DNA from 2 places in the Streptomyces sp. NPDC058086 genome. Region 2 is predicted to be linked to the other one. Evidence: predicted binding sites of a transcription regulator. Region 2 holds the regulator's gene; the other holds the start of a gene.

Region 1 (10,418 bases), on a different contig from region 2:
TCGCGCTCGACGACGGTGATGTGGCCCCAGCGCGGGTCGGCGGCGGCGTGTGCCAGAGAGAACCCGACACCGAGCCCCCCGATCAGCACCTTCGGCTCCGCCCGTCCGTCCAGGGCGTCCAGCGCGGCGTCGACGAGCAGCCGCTCCGAGCGGCCGTCGGAGGTGTCCATCAGGAAGCACCCGTTGGCGATGATCTGGAGCAGTGCGCCGTGGCGCCGCAACACGACCTCGCCGTAGGGGCCTTCCCGGCGATCGATGACTACAGGGATGTCGTACGAGGCAGTCATGGCGCCCATCCTGGCACTTTCACCAGGATGGGCAGCCGAATTAACCCTCATGGGGTCAGAGGTTCAGGCCGTGCCCGTAAGGGAACACGGGGCCTTCGGTGTCGTCGGGGACGTCCGGCCGTGACGCCTCCACCACCGCCATGGAGCGCGGCAGTTCGACCGGCAGTCGCCCCTGGGCCCGCGCCCGTCCGAAGGCGACGTCCAGGAGCGCCGTGTCGCTCGCGCCGTAGTCGGCGACCAGCGCGGCCGCCCTCGCGGCGATCTCGGGCAGGACGGCGGGCCGTTCGAGGTTGACGCACACCAGCGTGGGCACCGCGTCCAGCAGCCGCAGGATCTCTTTGAGTTCGTCCTCCGGGAAGGCCGAATCGGGGACGACATTGCCGTACGTGGCGGCCACTTGCTCGGAGATCCCCCGCACGTACAGGTTCGGGCGGCCGTCGAGGGGCAGCAGTCCGTGGTTGGTCAGGACGGTCAGCGAGCGGCGCTGGGGGCCTCGCCGAGCGCGGTGAACTCGCTCGCCCCGACGGTCTCCTCCGCCCGGTCGGGGTCCACGTGAGGTCTGGGGCTGCTGCCGCTGCGGCCGGGCGGGGGGTGGATGGTGGGCGGGCTGAGGGAGTTGGCGGAGTCGTTCGTCGTATCCGGTCCGGCCGGTGCAGCGGTCCGTCCCCGGCTCAAGCACCTGACGCCCGGGGACGAAGAGGTGCTGCGGCTGGTCGGCGCGCACCTGGGCACGCTGGCCTCCCGTGATCTCAAGGCACGCTGCCAGGGCGGCCTTGAGCACTCCACGGACACGTGGGCGGCCCGCAAGCGCGAGCTGACGCCGCTCTCGTCGTCCCGCTGGGCGGGCAGCATCACCAAGGCGTCGCACGACCAGTGGGCGCTGGCCCGCCGCAGCCGGCTTGCGCGCGTCCGGAACCTGGAAGCGGGCATCAGGACCATCACGCACCGACTGTCCCTGCCCATCGGAGAGAAGGGGTCAGTCCCGAGCCTTAAGGCACTGGGGGAGGACGGCACCGCCCCCGTATGACCAGAGCGAGCACGGGGACATCCCGGTTGAAGCCGAAACTGACCTCATTCCCGCTCGGTGCCGATCGGCTGCCCGCAGCGCTCCGCGCGACCGGCGTGGCTCGGTGGAGAGGGCGCCCGGGATGCCCAGACGGGTGCTCGCGGCCGGCTCGGGAGTGGGAACGTGCATGAAGGGTCGTCGGTGGTGAAGGTGCCGTCCGCGTTCATGGAGAGCACGGAGTGGAACAGCTTGCCCCGCCTTCTCCTCCAGCGTCATACGCGAGAGCACCCCTCGACGCGCTCGTCGAGGGGGTGGTGCGGAGCGCGGTGACGGGCTTCTTCAAAGGGGGGCTACTGGACGGAGCGGACGTACTGGACGGCTGGTGCATCCAGTACGGCGGCGATCGCGCGGAAGAGGAGCAGTGCACCGTAGTTGCCCCCGTCTGCGTACTGCGGCGCAGCGAGGGGCACGACGTCGAGCGGTTCTTCGCCGTCGAGGCGCACTCGGCCGCCGAGTTCTTCGCCGCGCTGGTGGGACTCGCCGACTACAACAGCCGGCGCCCTGGACGCACCAAGATGTTCAACGTCCTGCTCGCCGAGGCGGGCGATCCCGGCCACCCCGCCCACGCGTTCTTCGTGAAGCGCTGCGCCGATCTCGTCGAGGTCAGCGCGGGTGCGCTGCGCGAGGCGGTCGCGAGCGGCGAACTGAAGCCCGACACAGACTGCGAGGCGCTCGCCGAGGAGTTCGCCGCCGTCATGGACGGCATCCAGTTGCAGTGGGCCCTCGACCCCGCGGGCGTCGACATGGCCGCCCGGATGCGGGCCTACCTCGACCGGTCGCTGCGCTCGATCACCGTCTCGGGCGCGGGGCTGCCGTCGGACGCGCATACGGGCTGACTCGCACGCGTGTGCGGACACGGCGACCGCGGGCGCCGTACGCGCTTATCAGGTTGCTATGAATCGCCTCCCACGTGGCGTCGGTCATAGACAGCGGCGCCGCGAGCCCCCAAGGGTGGGGCGGGACGGAAGGAGCCCCTCACCTTGGACCGGAGCACGACCGCGACGGCGACGGCAGTGGCGACGACCACGGCCCCGACGGCCTCCTCGGCCGATGCCGCGCTCAAGGACCCACAGACGGGCTCGCTTCTCCTGGACGGGGTGCCGCGACAACGCGGCGCCACGGCCGTGTTGCCCGCCCCCCGCCCGGCGACGACGCCCCCTGTACTCGCCCCACCCGCCCCATCGGCTCCACCCGTCTCCCGCGCCCTCGCCCGGCTCCGGTCGCTCCGTCCCTGGCGGCTGCTGCCCACCCCCACAGGAACGCCCTTCACCTTCGGGTACGCGGCCGTACTCACCGTCACCGCGATGGTCACCGACTACGCGGACCCCTCCCTCGTGCACGCCTTGCAGCAGGGGTCCAGCACCGACGTCGCGCACCTCATACACGAACCGGTGCTGGTGCTGCTGGCCAGCGCGCTGTGGATGGCGGGCGGGATCACCTCGCCGTACGCCATCGGGTTCGTGCTGGTGCTGACCGCGCTGGAGCGGCGGATAGGCGGCCTGCGGGCCGCCGGAGTCTTCCTGCTCGGGCATGTCGTGGCCACCCTGGCCACCGAGGTGCCCGTCGGCCTTTCCGTGCTGGCGGGAGACCTTCCCGACAGCTCCCTGCACCGCCTCGACTACGGCATCAGTTTCGGCGTCGCAACGAGCGTCGGCGCGCTCGCCGGGCTGCTGAGGCCCTGGCTGCGCTGGCCGCTGCTGGTGGTCTTCGGCTCGATGGTCGTCGGGGACCTGCTCGAATTCGCCGACCCGATGACGGACTGGGGGCATCTGATGTCCCTGGCGATCGGGGTGTCCACCTGGCCGCTGGTCCGGGGCTGGCGCCGCGCCCGTACGCCGGCGGCCTACAGCCCCGGCGCCCCCGCCGCCGTACACACCGCTCAGACGCCCGGCACCGTCGCCGCCTAGCATCCGTGGCGGTTGCGGCGGGTCCGGTCCGGTCGGGTCAGGTCGCGCGGGCCGCCGTCAGCCGTCGGGCCAGCTCCGGGACACCGAGGCGGCGCTCCTGTTCCGCACTCGCCCCGTGGAGCTTGTTGGTGAGCTGGTACGGGTCGGCGCGCAGGTCGTAGTACTCGCGGAAGAGGACCTCGCCGCCGTTCACCCCGTCGGGCAGCCGGCCCTGCCGGTCCAGGCGGAGGCCGTAGTACTCCGTGTACTGCTCGGTCTTGCCGATGTACGTCGCCCAACTGTGGATCGGCTGCTTGTCCTGGCGGTTCCACCACCACTCGGCGAGCACATGGTCGCGGTCCCGGGTGCCGAACAGCCCCGTCCGGTAGCCGGCGTCATGGAGCTGCCGCTGCACGGTGGTGTGCTGGTCGAGGCGGTACGGGTGCCGGGTGTCGAGGACGCCGTGGTGGTGGGCGTACCGGCCCGACATGATCGAGGCGCGGGACGGGGCGCACAGGGGTGTGTTGGAGTGCGCCCGCTCGAAGGTCACACCGTGTCCGCCGAGCCAGTCGATGGTCTCGGGTGTTGCCCACTCCGTCTCCTTGGGCTGGTCGTCGGTGACGACGACGAGGATGAGGATGTTGGGCCGTCCGGAACGATTGCCGCCGGGAGCGGCGGTCGCGGTGGCGGCGGGGGCCCGCCCGACGGCCGGCGCCGCGGGCGCCCGTCTTTCGGCCGCCTCCTCGGACCCGTCCCCGTCCGTCGCCGCCCGCACCGCCGCCGCCCCGAGCGCCGCCACGGCCGCCGCCCCGGCGCCCACGACCGCCCGGCGCCGAGTCGGCCCCCGTCCCTGTTCCTGCCCCTCGCCCACGTCGTGCCCCGTTTCCCCGTGCGTGGTTCCACAGCCTGTGAATGAGCCTGCAGTGTGAAGGAGCCGGCTGTGAATGCGATTGCGGTGGTGTGGCGGTGCTCTTGCACTCTCGCGACCGCGTCGACCGCGTCGACCGGGCGCGGTCGCACGGGAAGGGACGGCGGGCCGACGGCGTTGACCGCACCACAGGCGTTCGCCGCGGGTTTGCGGCGGAGTGGCGCCGGCCAAGAGGGAAGCGTGGCGGATACCCAGCTGACCTGCACGGATGTCTCCGTGGAGAGCGATCGCTCACAGCGAACGGACTCCGGGGAACAATCCGGGGCTCACGTGCATTGAGTCGGCATAGCTCAACTTGACTGCCTAGGGAGAGATAATGGCTTCGACGTCCACACCGCTCACCCTGCCCGTGTTGCCGCTCGACGACGAGGTCGTGCTTCCCGGGATGGTGGTTCCGCTGGACCTCAACGACGCCGATGTACGCGCCGCGGTGGAGGCCGCCCAGGCCGCCGCGCGGTCGGAGCCCGGCAAGCCGAAGGTGCTGCTGGTGCCACGCATCGACGGGGCGTACCCGAGCACGGGCGTGCTCGGCACCGTCGAGCAGGTCGGCCGACTGGCCGACGGCGACCCGGGCGCGCTGATCCGCGGCCGTGGGCGCGTGAAGATCGGCGCCGGGACGACCGGTCCTGGTGCCGCCCTGTGGGTCGAGGGCACCCGGGTCGACGAGACCGTGCCGGACCCGCTGCCCGGCCACGTCGCCGAACTGGTCAAGGAGTACAAGGCCCTCGCCACCAGCTGGCTGCGCAAGCGCGGCGCCTGGCAGGTCGTGGACCGCGTACAGGCCATCGACGACGTGTCCGCCCTTGCCGACAATTCCGGTTACTCCCCGTTCCTGAGCACCGAGCAGAAGGTCACGCTGCTGGAGACCGCCGACCCGGTCGCCCGGCTGAAGCTCGCCACCGAGCAGCTGCGTGAGCACCTCGCCGAGCAGGATGTCGCCGAGTCCATCGCGAAGGACGTCCAGGAGGGCGTCGACAAGCAGCAGCGCGAGTTCCTGCTGCGGCGCCAGCTCGAAGCCGTCCGCAAGGAACTGCGCGAGCTGAACGGCGACGCCAAGGAGGGCGAGGAGTCCGACGACTACCGGACCCGCGTCGAGGCCGCCGACCTCCCCGAGAACGTCCGTGAGGCCGCGCTCAAGGAAGTCGACAAGCTGGAGCGGTCCAGCGACCAGTCGCCCGAGGGCGGCTGGATCCGGACCTGGCTCGACACCGTCCTGGAACTGCCGTGGAACGAGCGCACCGAGGACGAGTACGACATCCAGGGCGCCAAGGGCATCCTGGACGCCGAGCACGCCGGTCTGGAAGACGTGAAGGAGCGCATCACCGAGTACCTGGCCGTGCGCAAGCGGCGTTCTGAGCGTGGTCTCGGCGTCGTCGGCGGGCGGCGCGGCGGCGCAGTGCTCGCACTCGTCGGTCCGCCCGGTGTCGGCAAGACCTCGCTCGGCGAATCCGTCGCGCACGCGATGGGCCGCAAGTTCGTCAGGGTCGCGCTCGGCGGCGTACGGGACGAGGCCGAGATCCGTGGCCACCGGCGTACGTACGTCGGCGCGCTGCCCGGCCGTATCGTCCGCGCCATCAAGGAGGCCGGGTCCATGAACCCGGTGGTCCTGCTGGACGAGATCGACAAGGTCGGCTCCGACTTCCGCGGCGACCCCGCCGCGGCGTTGCTGGAAGTCCTCGACCCCGCCCAGAACCACACCTTCCGGGACCACTACCTGGAGGTCGAGCTCGACCTCAGCGACGTGGTGTTCCTGGCGACGGCCAACGTGCTCGAAGCCATCCCGGAGGCGCTGCTCGACCGTATGGAACTGGTCCGGCTCGACGGGTACACCGAGGACGAGAAGGTCGTCATCGCCCGTGACCACCTGCTGCCGCGTCAGCTGGAGCGGGCCGGTCTGGAGAAGGAGGAGGTCGCGCTCGACGAGAGCGCGCTGCGCAAGCTCGCCGGGGAGTACACCCGGGAAGCGGGCGTACGCAACCTGGAGCGGGCCGTCGCACGCCTGCTCCGCAAGGTCGCGGCGCAGCACGAACTCGGAGAGCGGAAGCTGCCCTTCACGGTGACCGACGCCGATCTGCGCGGACTCATCGGACGGCCGCACCATGTGCCCGAGTCCGCCCAGGACCCGGCCGAGCGCCGTACCGCGGTGCCCGGTGTCGCCACCGGTCTGGCCGTGACGGGCGCCGGCGGTGACGTCCTCTTCGTGGAGGCGTCGCTGGCCGACCCGGAGACGGGCGCGGCCGGTCTGACCCTGACCGGTCAGCTGGGTGACGTGATGAAGGAGTCGGCGCAGATCGCGCTCTCCTTCCTCCGCTCGCACGGCGCCGAGCTGGAACTGCCGGTCGGCGACCTGAAGGACCGGGGCGTGCACATCCACTTCCCGGCGGGCGCGGTCCCCAAGGACGGTCCGAGCGCGGGCGTCACCATGACGACGGCGCTGGCCTCGCTCCTGTCCGGCCGACTGGTCCGCACGGACGTGGCGATGACGGGTGAGGTCTCACTGACCGGCCGTGTTCTGCCCATCGGCGGGGTGAAGCAGAAGCTGCTCGCCGCGCACCGGGCGGGTGTCACCACGGTCATCATCCCGAAGCGCAACGAGGCCGACTTGGACGACGTCCCGGCCGAGGTGCTGGAGAAGCTGGACGTCCACGCCGTCACGGACGTCCGCCAGGTCCTGGAACTGGCGCTGTCGCCGGCCACGAACGGCGTGACGCCGGAGGTTCCGGTAGCGGCGTGACGGACGCTGCCGGAAGGGAAGGCCCGGGTCCCGTGAGGGAGGCCCGGGCCTTCGCCGTGCCGTCAGCCGTCTCTGTCGACTGTCAGCCGACATCGGTCGCCTGAAATCCCATGCGGGCGGAGCCCCGGGCGGGTGTGTCGGCGGCGGAGGAGGAAGGCGGGGCGCAGAGCAGGGAGAAGGCGGCGAGCAGGGTTCCCGGCGCGAGCAGGCGCAGGCGGTGGGGCGTTCCGGATCTGTGCACGGGCATGACGTGCCTCCGAAGGGCTCGATGGAGCCAGGTGGGGGGAATGGTGCGGGCATGCGTGCCGTGAGTGGGGGCAGGTCCTCGTCGACCTGGCGGCGTGGGCATGCCATTGGGTGCCTGTTCACGAAGCTACGCACGGGGAGAACGTGCTGGGAAGAGGGGCCGTGGGCTGCCGTTGGTCTACGCCTGAGAAATACTTACGGAGCTGTGGCTATGGCCACCTTTGGCGGAAACTTTCAGAGTCGGGAAACCGGGTGAGGGGCAGACGTGCGCGAGGACAGGAACGGAGGCCGGTATCCGGCCGGCCTCGACGGGTCGGGCAGGGGTGTGGACCAGCCCGCCGCGCACGGCGGCGCGGACCCCGAGTTCCTCTCCCTGGAGCGCGAGTTGACCGTGTTCCTGCGCCGTGCCCGCGCCAACCAGGGCGAGATGGCCCGCGAGGTCCATCCGGACCTGGAGTCCGCCGCGTACGGACTCCTCGTACGCCTCGACGAGTGCGGCCGCCAGCGCGCCACCAAGCTGGCCGGCTACATCGGCGTGGGCAAGGCCACGATGTCCCGCCAGCTGCGCGCCCTGGAGGAGCTCGGCCTCATCGCCCGTGAGCCCGACCCCGCCGACGGCCGTGCCTGGCTCGTCCACCTCACCGAGGAGGGCCGCAGCCGGGTCGGCCAGGTGCGCGAGGCGCGGCGCGCCCGGTACGTGAGCGAGCTCGCCCACTGGGATCCTCGCGAGGTCGCGGAGCTGGCGCGGCTGCTGCACCAGTTGAACCTCGGCATGGAGAAGTAGGAGGAGGCGGGCATGGACCAGGAATTCCCCGCGCTGGAGCGGGAGCTGACCGTGCTGCTGCGGCGCGCCAGGGCCAGTTCCGGCGAGATGGCCCGCGAGGTCCACCCCGACCTGGAGTCCTCCGCGTACGGGCTCCTCTTCCGCCTCGACGAGTGCGGCCGGCAGCGCGCCACCGAGCTCGCCGCGTACATCGGCGTCGGCAAGGCCACGATGTCCCGTCAGCTCCATGCCCTGGAGGAGCTCGGTCTGGTCGCCCGTGAGCCGGACCCCGCCGACGGCCGTGCCTGGCTCGTCCGTCTCACGGACGAGGGCCGGCACCGGTTCCGCGCGGTGCGGGAGGCGCGCCGGGCACGGTACGTCCGCGAACTCGAGGGCTGGGACCCGCGTGAGGTCGCCGAACTGGCCCGGCTGCTCAATCAGCTGAACCGGGGCATGGAGAAGTAGCACTCCGATCCGCCCGACTCACCAGTCCACGAACACCACCGTCGCGTCGTCGTGCGTCTTGCTCCGCCCCAGCCGCGTCCGCGCCTCGGCGTCGGCCCGCTCCAGCGTCCGTACGCGGTCCACGAGGGCCTGGGCGCCCTCCTTGCGGACGACGGTGAACAGGCCGCCCCAGTCGCCCTCCCCGAACTTCTCCAGCCAGCGGGTCGCGCCGTCCGTCAGGGCTGCCAGGGCACGGACCTCGGCCCGGGGCACGGTCCCCGTCACCGCCCGGGCCGCGACCGACGGATCGGCGGCGGCCGTGAAGAAGCCCCCCTCCTTGTTGCGGACGGTCGCGTCGGCGATCGCGTCCGAGGCGAGGGAGGCGCGGGGGACACGGGTGAGGCGGTCGTCCAGGAGCGGTGTCACCGCGCCCGCGGGGGACTCCAGCAAAAGGGCCGAGTCGGAGAGGACCAGGTACTCGACGAGGTCGGCCGACCAGCGGGCGAGGACCACGGTTGCCTGGGGCGTACGCGGGTGAGAAAGGTCACAGGTGTCGGAGTGGGCCTCGGAAGTGCGCCGGATGGACCGGGAAAGGATCTCCACCAAGGTCAGATCCCGGCGGGAAACGGACAGTTCGGTCAGGGCTCCGCCGAGGCGTGCGGAGAACCAGTGGACGGAATGCAGACAGCCGTCGTCGCCCGGCGGGGGAGTCACGCCGTCGAGGACGACCAGTGATCCCCCTTGTCCTGACGCCGGAAGGCCGACCGATGCGAAGTCCTCATTGGGGCGGGCCGGATCGCCCGGCTCGGAGACGAGTTCGATGCGCATCCAGCCAGTCTGCACGAGCCCTTCACAAGGTCCACGAAAGGCTGGCAACGGTCGCGGGACCGGTGCGGACCAGCAGCTCAGCCGCCGGGTTTGGCATGGAATGATCGACTCCGGCAAGGCGTGGCGGCGAATACTGCCAAAGCGCGCCGCAGACGTCCAACCGGCCCGCCGCACAGGGGGGTCGCACGCGCCAGAGGAACTTGCCCGCCAACTCCCGTCCGGGGTTCACTCCTTCGGGTGGCGGGCCGGACGATGCGGGACCACTGCCCACCGGCACTGGGAGGGTCGGGAGCCGATGGGACACCCCCTGCTCGAGCGAAGTCGAGAGCTTGGGGAGGGCGGACGCCCAGTTGACGGAACGTCACCCGGGCCCTTGGGTACACGAGTCAGGAATGCGAGCACCGGTGCAGAAAATGCGGCCTCGGCGCACAGGCAAGCAGTCGGCCTCCGACGGGGGTGCGGAACGCACGCGGGGTGCCGCGGGGCACACCCCCGCGGGCAAGGGCCGCTCCGCTCACGTGCGCAATCGGCTGATCGTCGCCGTGGCGGTCGTCGCGGCCGCCATCGCAGGTGCCGGAGCCCCCACGGTCCTCGCGGCCTCCGAGCAGCTGAACGACTCCCAGAACCTGGTGACGCTCGCCGGGCGGACCCAGCAGGCGCTGACGCTCGCCCACTCGCTGGCCGACGAGCGCGACGAGGTCACCTCGTACATCGCCGCGGGCCGGCCGAAGTCCAAGGCGCCCTCCGAGCAGCGCAGCGCCCGGGTCGACCGGCAGGTCGACGAGGTGCGGGCGGACGAGGACGCGCCCGCCGTCCTCCTGAAGGACCTGGACGGCATCGGCACCGCCCGCAGAGCGGCGCTCACCGGCAAGAGCACCGCTCTCGAAGCGCACGAGGCGTACTCCGACGTCATCACCGAACTCCACGCCCTCGCCGAGGACCTGGCCGAGCAGCTGCCGCCCCGCGCGGGCTCCGGCGCGCACGCCCTCGCCGAGCTGGACTCCGCGGTCCAGCAGTCCGCCGCCGCCCGCGGACTGCTCCTCGCGGCCCTCAACATCCCGCGCACCACCCAGACGGTCATCAACCCCGTCACCGGCCTGGCGTCCACCACCAGCAGCTCGTCCTCGGCCGACACCAAGCAGCGCGACGCGCTCAGCGCCGCCGCTCAGCAGGCCCGGCTCCGCTCGGACGCGGCCCTCGCGGACTTCCGCGAGACGGCCCCCAAGGACGCCAAGG
Region 2 (10,418 bases):
CGCAGGCCCGGGACCGCCGACATGATCTCGCGCGGCGGCGTGTAGATCTTGTTGTGGCGGCCCAGGTAGCAGGGGTCGTGGTAGGTGATGAGGCCGTCCACCGGGGTGACCGGCAGCAGCTTGCCCTCGTCGATGAGGTGCTGGAGCAGCTGGGTGTGGTGGATGACCTCGTAGTCGCCGCCGAGCTGCGGGTACTCGTTGCCGATCGTGTTGAGGCAGTGCGGGCAGGTCGCGACGATCTTCTTCGCCGACTTCGGCTTCTTCGTCGACTCGTCCTCGTCATCCTCACCGAAGGCCATGTTCAGCGCGGCGACGTTCTCCATGCCGAGCTCCTGGAACAGGGGCTCGTTGCCCAGGCGACGGGCGGAGTCACCGGTGCACTTCTCGTCGCCGCCCATGATGGCGAACTTGACGCCCGCCATGTGGAGGAGCTCCGCGAAGGCCTTCGTGGTCTTCTTGGCGCGGTCCTCGAGGGCGCCGGCGCAGCCGACCCAGTACAGGTACTCGACCTCGGACAGGTCCTCGATGTCGCGTCCGACGACCGGGATCTCGAAGTCGACTTCCTTCGTCCACTCGAGGCGCTGCTTCTTGGCCAGACCCCAGGGGTTGCCCTTCTTCTCCAGGTTCTTGAGCATCGTGCCCGCCTCGGACGGGAACGCGCTCTCGATCATCACCTGGTAGCGGCGCATGTCGACGATGTGGTCGATGTGCTCGATGTCGACCGGGCACTGCTCGACGCACGCGCCGCACGTGGTGCAGGACCACAGCACGTCGGGGTCGATGACGCCGTTCTCCTCGAACGTGCCGATGAGGGGGCGCTCGGCCTCGGCGAGCGCGGCGGCGGGCACGTCGGCCAGCTGCTCCGCCGACGCCTTCTCCTCGCCCTCCATGTTCTTGCCGCCGCCCGCGAGCAGGTACGGCGCCTTGGCATGCGCGTGGTCGCGCAGCGACATGATGAGGAGCTTGGGGGAGAGCGGCTTGCCCGTGTTCCAGGCGGGGCACTGCGACTGGCAGCGGCCGCACTCGGTGCACGTGGAGAAGTCCAGCAGGCCCTTCCAGGAGAACTGCTCGACCTGGGAGACACCGAAGACGTCGTCCTCACCCGGATCGGTGAAGTCGATGGCCTTGCCGCCGCTGGTCATCGGGAGCAGCCCGCCGAGAGCGGTCTCACCCTTCGCGTTCCGCTTGAACCAGATGTTCGGGAAGGCGAGGAAGCGGTGCCAGGCGACACCCATGTTGGTGTTGAGACCGACCGTGATCGCCCAGCCCATGGTGACGCCGAGCTTGATCATGGCGGTCAGGTAGACCAGGTTCTGCAGTGTGCCGAGGCTCAGGCCCTTGAAGGCGGCGACCAGGGGGTACGAGGCCCAGTACGCGGCTTCGTAGTGGTGCACGCCGTGGATCGCGCCCTCCAGGCCGCGCAGGGTCATGATCGCGAGGCCGATGACGAGGATCACGGCCTCGACGAAGTACGCCTGGCCCGTCTTGGAGCCCGCGAAGCGCGACTTGCGGCCCGGCTTCGAAGGCCGGTTCAGCTGCCGGATCGCGATCAGTACGAGGATGCCGAGCGTCGTGAACAGCGCGATGAACTCGGTGTACAGCTCGTAGGGCAGCCAGCCGCCCAGGATCGGCAGCGTCCAGTCGGCCTTGAACAGCTGACCGTACGCCGTGACGATCGTCAGGCCGAGGGTCAGGAAGCCGACGGCGACGAACCAGTGCGCGACGCCGATGATCCCCCACCGGTTCATCCGGGTGTGGCCGACGAACTCCTTGGCCAGCGTGATGCTGCGGGCCTTCCAGTCGTCGGTTCGGGAACCGGCCGGGACCGGCTGGCCCAGCTTGATGAACCGGTAGATCTGTGCGACGGCTCGTGCGATGAGCGCAACGCCGACCACGGTCAGCGTCAGCGACACAATGATCGCGGCGAGTTGCATTGGGGGCTCCTCGGGCCTGCGAGGGGGGAGCTGAAGGCCGACCTTCAGCTGATTACTAAGCGGTAACTTATGCAGTCCGTCTGAGACTACCCATATCTTCCGCCGCACTGTAGCCAGCGGTGCGGTGATCTGCGTCGCTGAGGTCCACCTGAGTCGCCGAAGTCGCCGACCCGCAGTTGCGGAAGTCACGGACCCGCAGTCGCGGAAGTCACCGACCCGCAGTCGCGGGGCCACCGGCCGACACGTAAACCCGATCGTGTTATCTGCGGTGTATTTGCGACATTTAATACTAAATTGGCGGCGTGCTGTACGGAATCGTCGCCGCCACCTCCGCCCTGCTCCTCGCCGCCGTGCTCGCCGCCCTGCTGCGGCTCCTCGCTCTGCGCCTCGGCGTGGTCGAACGGCGGCGGGCGCGCGCGGTGCCGCTGCTCGGCGGGGTGGCGGTGGTGGCGGTCGCGGCGTTCGTCGCCGGGGTCGGGGACTGGACGGGCGTGGCGCCGCTGGGGCCGGCGGCCGGGAGGCTGCTGGCCGCCGGGATCGGGGTCGGTGCCCTCGGGCTCGTCGCCGACCTGTGGCCCCCGCCGGCTCTTCTGCGGGTTCCGCTCCAGGCGGCCGTCGTGACCGGCGCCGCCGCGCTGACCGTGCCCTACGACGAGCTCGGCCCGGCGGTCGGGGCGGTGGCCGTCGGCTGGATCGCCCTCGCCACCCATGCCTTCACCTCGCTCGATCACGCCGACGGAGTGATGGGGACGGTGGCGGTGGTGACCGCCTTCGCGCTGAGCGGCTGCGCGGCCGCCGAGGTCATGGACGGGCTCGCGGCGCTGCTGAGCGTGCTGGCCGCCGCGCTGACCGGGTTCCTGATGCACAACTGGCCTCCGGCCCGGATCGTGCCGGGGCGCTGCGGCGCGCTGTTCGTCGGGTTCGTGCTGACCTCGGCGGCGGTACTGGTCCACGCCGGGCGGGCGGCCGGGTCGAGCGTGGGCGCCGCGTTCGCGCTGACGGCCGTGGCGACCGCCGACGCCGTACTGGTGCTGGTGTCGCGGCGGCGGGCCGGGCGTCCGCTGTTGCGCGGCGCCCCCGATCATCTGGTCCACCGGCTGCGGCGCCTCGGTGTCACACCTCCGGGCGCCGCGATCGTCGTGGGGGTCACCGGCTTCGCGGGTGCACTCGTCGGGATGCTGATCGACATGGGATGGGTGAGCGCGACGGCGGCGTTGTGGGTGGCGGGCGGCGCCTGTGTCGGCGTACTCGCGCTGCTTAGGATCCCCACCTACGGGGGACGGCATGTCCCCGCGTCCGGGAGTCGGTTGGCCGAGAAGCCGCAGGTCGGACCACGTCTACAAGCACACCTGCGTGTAAGTAAGAGATAAGACTTGAGCCCCCATGACTCATGTCTGTTGACCCAGCAGTGAGTGTCGTGCACACTTGAGTCCGTTCCACTCAAGTCATTGCTGGAGGAATTGAAATGGCACGTGCGGTCGGCATCGACCTGGGCACGACTAACTCCGTCGTCAGCGTTCTGGAGGGCGGCGAGCCCACCGTCATCACCAACGCCGAGGGCGCCAGGACCACGCCGTCCGTCGTCGCCTTCGCCAAGAACGGTGAGGTGCTCGTCGGCGAGGTCGCCAAGCGCCAGGCGGTCACGAACGTGGACCGGACCATCCGCTCCGTGAAGCGTCACATGGGCACGGACTGGAAGATCGAGCTCGACGGGAAGAACTTCAACCCGCAGCAGATGAGCGCCTTCATCCTGCAGAAGCTGAAGCGTGACGCCGAGGCCTATCTGGGCGAGAAGGTCACAGACGCGGTCATCACCGTCCCGGCGTACTTCAACGACTCCGAGCGCCAGGCGACGAAGGAGGCCGGCGAGATCGCGGGCCTGAACGTCCTGCGCATCGTGAACGAGCCCACGGCCGCCGCCCTCGCGTACGGCCTGGACAAGGACGACCAGACGATCCTCGTCTTCGACCTCGGTGGCGGCACCTTCGACGTGTCCCTCCTGGAGATCGGTGACGGCGTCGTCGAGGTGAAGGCCACCAACGGCGACAACCACCTCGGTGGTGACGACTGGGACCAGCGTGTCGTCGACTACCTGGTGCAGCAGTTCCGCTCCGGCCACGGCGTGGACCTCGCCAAGGACAAGATGGCGCTCCAGCGTCTGCGCGAAGCCGCCGAGAAGGCGAAGATCGAGCTGTCCTCGTCCACCGAGACCTCGATCAACCTGCCCTACATCACGGCCTCCGCCGAGGGCCCGCTGCACCTGGACGAGAAGCTCACGCGCGCCCAGTTCCAGCAGCTCACCGCCGACCTTCTGGAGCGCTGCAAGACGCCGTTCCACAACGTCATCAAGGACGCGGGCATCAACCTCTCCGAGATCGACCACGTCGTTCTCGTCGGTGGCTCCACCCGCATGCCCGCCGTCGCCGAGCTCGTCAAGGAGCTGACCGGCGGCCAGGACGCCAACAAGGGCGTCAACCCGGACGAGGTCGTCGCCATCGGCGCCGCCCTGCAGGCCGGTGTCCTCAAGGGTGAGGTCAAGGACGTCCTGCTCCTCGACGTCACCCCGCTGTCCCTCGGTATCGAGACCAAGGGCGGCATCATGACGAAGCTCATCGAGCGGAACACGACGATCCCGACCAAGCGGTCCGAGATCTTCACCACCGCCGAGGACAACCAGCCGTCCGTCCAGATCCAGGTCTACCAGGGCGAGCGCGAGATCGCGGCGTACAACAAGAAGCTCGGGATGTTCGAGCTGACCGGTCTGCCGCCGGCCCCGCGTGGTGTCCCGCAGATCGAGGTCGCCTTCGACATCGACGCCAACGGCATCATGCACGTGACCGCGAAGGACCTGGGCACGGGCAAGGAGCAGAAGATGACCGTCACCGGCGGCTCCTCGCTGCCGAAGGACGAGGTCGACCGGATGCGCCAGGAGGCCGAGCAGTACGCGGACGAGGACCACAAGCGCCGCGAGGCCGCCGAGACCCGCAACCAGGGCGAGCAGCTCGTCTACCAGACCGAGAAGTTCCTCAAGGACAACGAGGACAAGGTCCCGGGTGACGTCAAGACCGAGGTCGAGGCCTCCATCGCCGAGCTGAAGGAGAAGCTCAAGGGCGAGGACACCGCCGAGATCCGCACCGCCACGGAGAAGGTCGCCGCGGTCTCGCAGAAGCTCGGCCAGGCCATGTACGCCGACGCCCAGGCCGCGCAGGCCGCCGGTGGCGCCGAGGGTGCCCCCGGCGCCGAGCAGGCCAAGGCCGATGACGACGTCGTCGACGCCGAGATCGTCGACGAGGAGCGCAAGGACGGTGCCGCGTGACGGAGGAGACCCCGGGCTTCGAAGAGAAGTCTGACGTCCCCTCCGGCGCCACCCCTGACGACGCCGAGCCGAAGGCCGCCACCCCCTCCACGGAGGAGGCGGCGGCCCCGGCCGGGGACGCATCAGCAGCACAGACGGCCGGTCTGACCGCACAGCTGGACCAGGTCCGTACGGCGCTCGGCGAGCGCACGATGGACCTCCAGCGGCTCCAGGCCGAGTACCAGAACTACCGCCGCCGGGTCGAGCGCGACCGGATCGCGGTCAAGGAGATCGCCATCGCGAACCTCCTGACCGAACTCCTGCCCGTGCTCGACAACATCGCCCGCGCGCGGGACCACGGCGAACTGGTCGGCGGCTTCAAGTCGGTGGCCGAGTCGCTGGAGACCGTCGCGGCGAAGATGGGCCTCCAGCAGTTCGGCAAGGAGGGCGAGCCCTTCGACCCGATGATCCACGAGGCCCTGATGCACTCGTACGCGCCGGACGTCACGGAGACGACGTGCGTGGCGATTCTGCAGCCGGGGTATCGCATCGGCGAGCGCACCATCCGCCCCGCGCGGGTGGCGGTCGCCGAACCTCAGCCGGGGGCGCAGACCGTGAAGGCCGACGAGGCCGAGGCGGCCGACGACAAGGAGAGCGGTGGCCCGGACGAGGGCTGACGTTGAACGCATGAGAGAGGAGGGGCGTCGAGGATGAGCACCAAGGACTTCATCGAGAAGGACTTCTACAAGGTCCTCGGCGTCCCCAAGGACGCCACCGAGGCAGAGATCAAGAAGGCGTACCGGAAGCTCGCCCGCGAGTTCCACCCGGACGCCAACAAGGGCAACGCCAAGGCCGAGGAGCGCTTCAAGGAGATCTCCGAGGCGAACGACGTGCTCGGAGACCCCAAGAAGCGCAAGGAGTACGACGAGGCACGCGCCCTCTTCGGCAACGGTGGCTTCCGTCCGGGTCCCGGCGCGGGCGGCGGCAACTTCAACTTCGACCTGGGCGACCTCTTCGGAGGCGGTGCCCAGGGCGGAGCGGGCGGTGCCGGCGGCTTCGGCGGCGGCATCGGAGACGTCTTCGGGGGCCTGTTCAACCGTGGCGGCGCGGGCACCGGTACGCGGACCCAGCCCCGGCGCGGCCAGGACATCGACACCGAGGTGACGCTCAGCTTCACCGAGGCGGTGGACGGCGCGACGGTCCCGCTGCGGATGACGTCCCAGGCGCCCTGCAAGGCCTGTTCGGGCACCGGCGACGCGAACGGCACACCGCGCGTGTGCCCGACGTGCGTCGGCACCGGCCAGGTCGCCCGCGGCTCCGGCGGCGGCTTCTCGCTCACGGACCCCTGCCCGGACTGCAAGGGCCGCGGTCTGATCGCGGAGAACCCCTGCGAGATCTGCCACGGCAGCGGCCGCGCCAAGTCCTCGCGCACGATGCAGGTCCGCATCCCGGCGGGAGTGAGCGACAACCAGCGCATCCGCCTGCGCGGCAAGGGCGCACCCGGCGAACGGGGCGGCCCGGCGGGCGACCTGTACGTCACGGTCCACGTGGACGCCCACCCGGTCTTCGGCCGCAAGGGCGACAACCTCACCGTCACCGTGCCCGTCACCTTCACGGAGGCGGCGCTCGGCGGCGAGGTGCGTGTACCGACGCTGGGCGGCCCCCCGGTCACCCTGAAACTGCCCCCGGGCACGCCCAACGGCCGTACGATGCGGGCCCGCGGCAAGGGTGCCGTCCGCAAGGACGGTACGCGCGGCGACCTCCTCGTCACCGTCGAGGTCGCGGTCCCCACGGACGTGTCGGGCAAGGCTCGCGACGCCCTGGAGGCGTATCGCGAGGCAACCGCGGGCGAGGACCCACGGGCGGAGCTCTTCCAGGCCGCGAAGGGAGCATGAGCAGATGGACGGCCGTCGTCGGAACCCCTATGAACTGACCGAGGAGACCCCGGTCTACGTCATCTCGGTGGCGGCCCAGCTCTCCGGCCTGCACCCGCAGACCCTGCGCCAGTACGACCGCCTCGGCCTGGTCTCCCCGGACCGCACCGCCGGGCGCGGCCGGCGCTACTCGGCCCGCGACATCGAGCTGCTCCGCACGGTGCAGGCGCTGTCCCAGGACGAGGGCATCAACCTGGCCGGCATCAAGCGCATCATCGAGCTGGAGAACCAGGTCGCCGCCCTCCAGTCCCGAGTCGCGGAACTGGAATCGGCCCTGGACGGCGCCGCTGCCGCGATGCAGCAGCGCGAGGCCGCGGTGCACGCCTCGTACCGCCGTGACCTGGTCCCGTACCAGGAGGTCCAGCAGACGAGCGCGCTGGTGGTCTGGCGCCCGAAGAGGCAGCAGTCCTCGGACTGACGTCCGACGCCCATCTGTCGCAGGGGCCCGGAGGCTGAGCCTCCGGGCCCCTGCGCGTCACTTGGCGGGCGCCGTGACCGTCCAGTCGCCGGCGGGCAGGGTCTCGGTGCCGTCGGCCTTCACACCGGTCACCCAGTAGTAGGACGTGGTGCCGCGCTTCGCGCCGGTGTCGAAGTACTCGAACGCTCCGGCCGAGGTCTCGTGGATCTTCTCGTACGCGGCGGTGGCGGGGTTCCACCGATAGAGGCGAAAGCCCTGCGCGGGCTCGGCGGACTCCTCGTCGCCCGCTCCGAGCCCGGACCAGGTCAGGCGGTTGCCCTCGTCGCCCTCCGCCCCAGTCGCCTCCAGACGCAGCGGCGAGCCCTCGGGCGTCGGCACGCTCGGCGTGGTGTCGAGCTCGGTCGCCGCCACGGCCTCGGCCGTCCGGGTCCACTTGAAGGAGGAGTTCCAGGACGTGTCGATGGCGTCGACGAAGAAGCAGACGCGGTCGCCGTCCGGTCGGGTGGTGTACGAGTACGAGGTGGTGTCGGCCGGCAGGTACTCCGTCAGCGTTCCGGCGCACACCTGCTCGTCGCCCTCGTCGCCCCAGAGTTCACCCCGGTAGACGGTGTACCTCCCGAGGTCGGCGGCCGGGTTCTTGTCCCACTCCAGCTCGAAGCCGTACTCGGTCGGAGTGACCGTCAGCCCGGTGACGGCGGGCGGCGGGGTGAGGTCCTCGCGCTCCCCGGCGGCGGCCACGGAACGCGCGGACTCGTTGCCCGCCGCGTCGAGAACGGTCACCCGGTAGTAGTAGGTGACGCTCTCGACGGCCGAGGTGTCCAGGTACGAGAGCTTGTCCGTACTGTCCACCGGGCTGTACACGCCGTTCTCGCTCGGCGCCCGGTAGACGCGGTAGGACACCGCTCCCGTGACCCCGTTCCAGTCGAGCTGCAGCCCACGGGACACGGAGGTGGCGATCAGCCCGGCGGGCGCGGCGAGCGCCGTCCGGTCGACGGTGGTCACGGCCTGGTCGGCGGTGCCCGTCGACTCGTTGCCGGCCTTGTCGTGGGCGCGGACCTCGTAGTAGTAGGTGTCGCCGGTCGCGGGCACGGTCGTGTCCGTGTACGAGGTGGTGGTCGGCGCACCCAGTCTCGACCAGGCGGCGCTGCCCTTGAGACGGCGGTAGACGTGATACCCCGCGAGGTCCATCTCCTTGTTCTTCGCCCAGCCCAGCTTGGCGTTGCCGCCCGCCGTGTCGTACGAGACGGAAGTCCCGGTCGGCGCGAGGGGCTTGACCTTGTCGACGGTGGCGGTGGTGCGGGGGCTGTAGCCGAAGCTGACGTTGGCGGCGCCGGTCCAGTTGGCGTAGTCGACGCGCAGGGTGTGCTTGCCGGAAGGGATCGTGAGGTTGACGGTCTTTTTCACCGTCGAGGAGACGTTCTTCCAGAGGTCGACCTTGCGGGTGCCGTCGAGGTAGACGCGCAGACCGTCCTGGACGGCGACGGGAAGGGCGAAGGGGCCTCCCGATCCGAAGTCCCTCGTCACGGTCCAGCGGACGCCGAAGTTGTCCTTCGGGAGGCGGGAGGCGGGGGCCTTCGTGCCCCAGTTCTCGCTGACCGTGGTGTCGCAGTCGGTCTTCTTCGGCGTCCCGGAGAAGGCGGTGTTCGCGAAGAACTGCCGCTTGTAGACGGGGGAGACGCAGTTCGTCGTGGCGGAGGCGGTGGGGGTGGCCACGGTGGTGAGGAAACCGGCCGTGGTGGCCAGCACCACGGCCGCCGCCCGCAGGGTGGTCTTCATCGGGAGGTCAGGCTCCGCTCGGCAGGGACACACTGGAGTCCACGTTGCTGAAGGTCTCCGAGCCGTCGGGTGCGACGACCGAGAGCAGGTAGTAGACGGTCGTGCCGGCGGGCATGGTGGTGTCCGTGTAGTTGGTGGCGGTGGGCGCCAGGGGGACGTTCGTCACGCGGACGTAGGTGCTCGTCGCGCGGTCCCAGCGGTACACGTTGATGCCGGCGGCCTCCGTGGCCACCGAGTCGGCGCACTCGATGTACATGCCGCCCGCGTCGCCGAGGGTCGTATAGGTGAGCACGGAGCAGGGCGCGGTGTCCTCGGGGACGGTGGTCGGCCTGAGGTCGAGTTCGGTGACGGTGACGGTGGAGACGGGACGGTCCCAGTACGCTCCCGTCCACTCGGCGTAGTTGCCGTAGATGTCGGCCGGGATGACGACGTAGGTCTTCTCCTCGCCGTCAGCCGGCTCCGGACCGACGACGAACTCCGAGGTGCCGGCCGGCACCTCGCCCAGGAACTCCGGCGTGCAGCACGACCGGTACTCGTAGACCTCGTAGTGGTCCAGGTCCGTCGCCGTGCTGTCGTCCCAGTCGAGCTTGACGCCGTACTCCAGCGGCTCGGCCGTCAGGCCGGTCACGTTCGGCGGCGGGATCTCGTCGCCGGGCCGGGTGACGGTCAGCTCCGCGGAGCCGGTGGACCACAGACCCGCGGTGTTCTTCCGGATCATCACGTAGTGGTAGGTGCGGCCCTGGTCGCCGTCGTAGTCGGTGCAGCTGCGGATCGTGTTGCCGGCCACGTCGGTGCGGGTCTTACGGCTGCGACAGTCGACGGGGTAGGCGCTCGCGATGTTCACCGGAGAGGTCTCCGAGCGATACACCTCGTAGTCGGCGGTGTCGCCGCCCGCGGGCTCCGTCCAGGTGAAGACCGCACCCCAACTGGGCGTGGTCGCCACCACGTTCGTGGGCGGAGAGATGGTGCGCCTGCTGCGCACGACGGCGGAGGCCGCGGCGTTCCCGGCCGCGTCGACGGCGCTGACCTTGTAGTCGTACGCCTTGCCGTACGACGCCGTG

Evidence for each region. Region 2 encodes HspR, which represses chaperone genes until heat shock. Its sites were predicted from a motif close to TTGAGNNNNNNNNNCTCAA; they were not measured.
Region 1: a site for HspR is predicted at 4,443-4,461, ahead of lon (endopeptidase La). Genes of this name have one in related genera too.

The regions. Positions count from the first base shown of each region.
Region 1 is NZ_JBHVST010000062.1:34,262-44,679, reverse strand. It holds gene ACFVWD_RS36390 (spermidine synthase) at 1-287, opposite strand, end outside; gene ACFVWD_RS36385 (glycoside hydrolase family 3 C-terminal domain-containing protein) at 343-684, opposite strand; partial or broken gene ACFVWD_RS36380 (IS200/IS605 family accessory protein TnpB-related protein) at 886-1,266, shown strand; gene ACFVWD_RS36375 (TetR family transcriptional regulator C-terminal domain-containing protein) at 1,533-2,189, shown strand; gene ACFVWD_RS36370 (rhomboid-like protein) at 2,334-3,260, shown strand; gene ACFVWD_RS36365 (sulfatase-like hydrolase/transferase) at 3,298-4,110, opposite strand; gene lon (endopeptidase La) at 4,484-6,901, shown strand; gene ACFVWD_RS36355 (hypothetical protein) at 6,984-7,148, opposite strand; gene ACFVWD_RS36350 (MarR family winged helix-turn-helix transcriptional regulator) at 7,413-7,931, shown strand; gene ACFVWD_RS36345 (MarR family winged helix-turn-helix transcriptional regulator) at 7,944-8,375, shown strand; gene ACFVWD_RS36340 (protein phosphatase 2C domain-containing protein) at 8,394-9,182, opposite strand; gene ACFVWD_RS36335 (nitrate- and nitrite sensing domain-containing protein) at 9,575-10,418, shown strand, end outside.
Region 2 is NZ_JBHVST010000135.1:11,828-22,245, reverse strand. It holds gene ACFVWD_RS51080 ((Fe-S)-binding protein) at 1-1,934, opposite strand, end outside; gene ACFVWD_RS51075 (MraY family glycosyltransferase) at 2,237-3,304, shown strand; gene dnaK (molecular chaperone DnaK) at 3,400-5,250, shown strand; gene grpE (nucleotide exchange factor GrpE) at 5,247-5,906, shown strand; gene dnaJ (molecular chaperone DnaJ) at 5,940-7,124, shown strand; gene ACFVWD_RS51055 (heat shock protein transcriptional repressor HspR) at 7,129-7,581, shown strand; gene ACFVWD_RS51050 (fibronectin type III domain-containing protein) at 7,639-9,357, opposite strand; gene ACFVWD_RS51045 (PA14 domain-containing protein) at 9,365-10,418, opposite strand, start outside.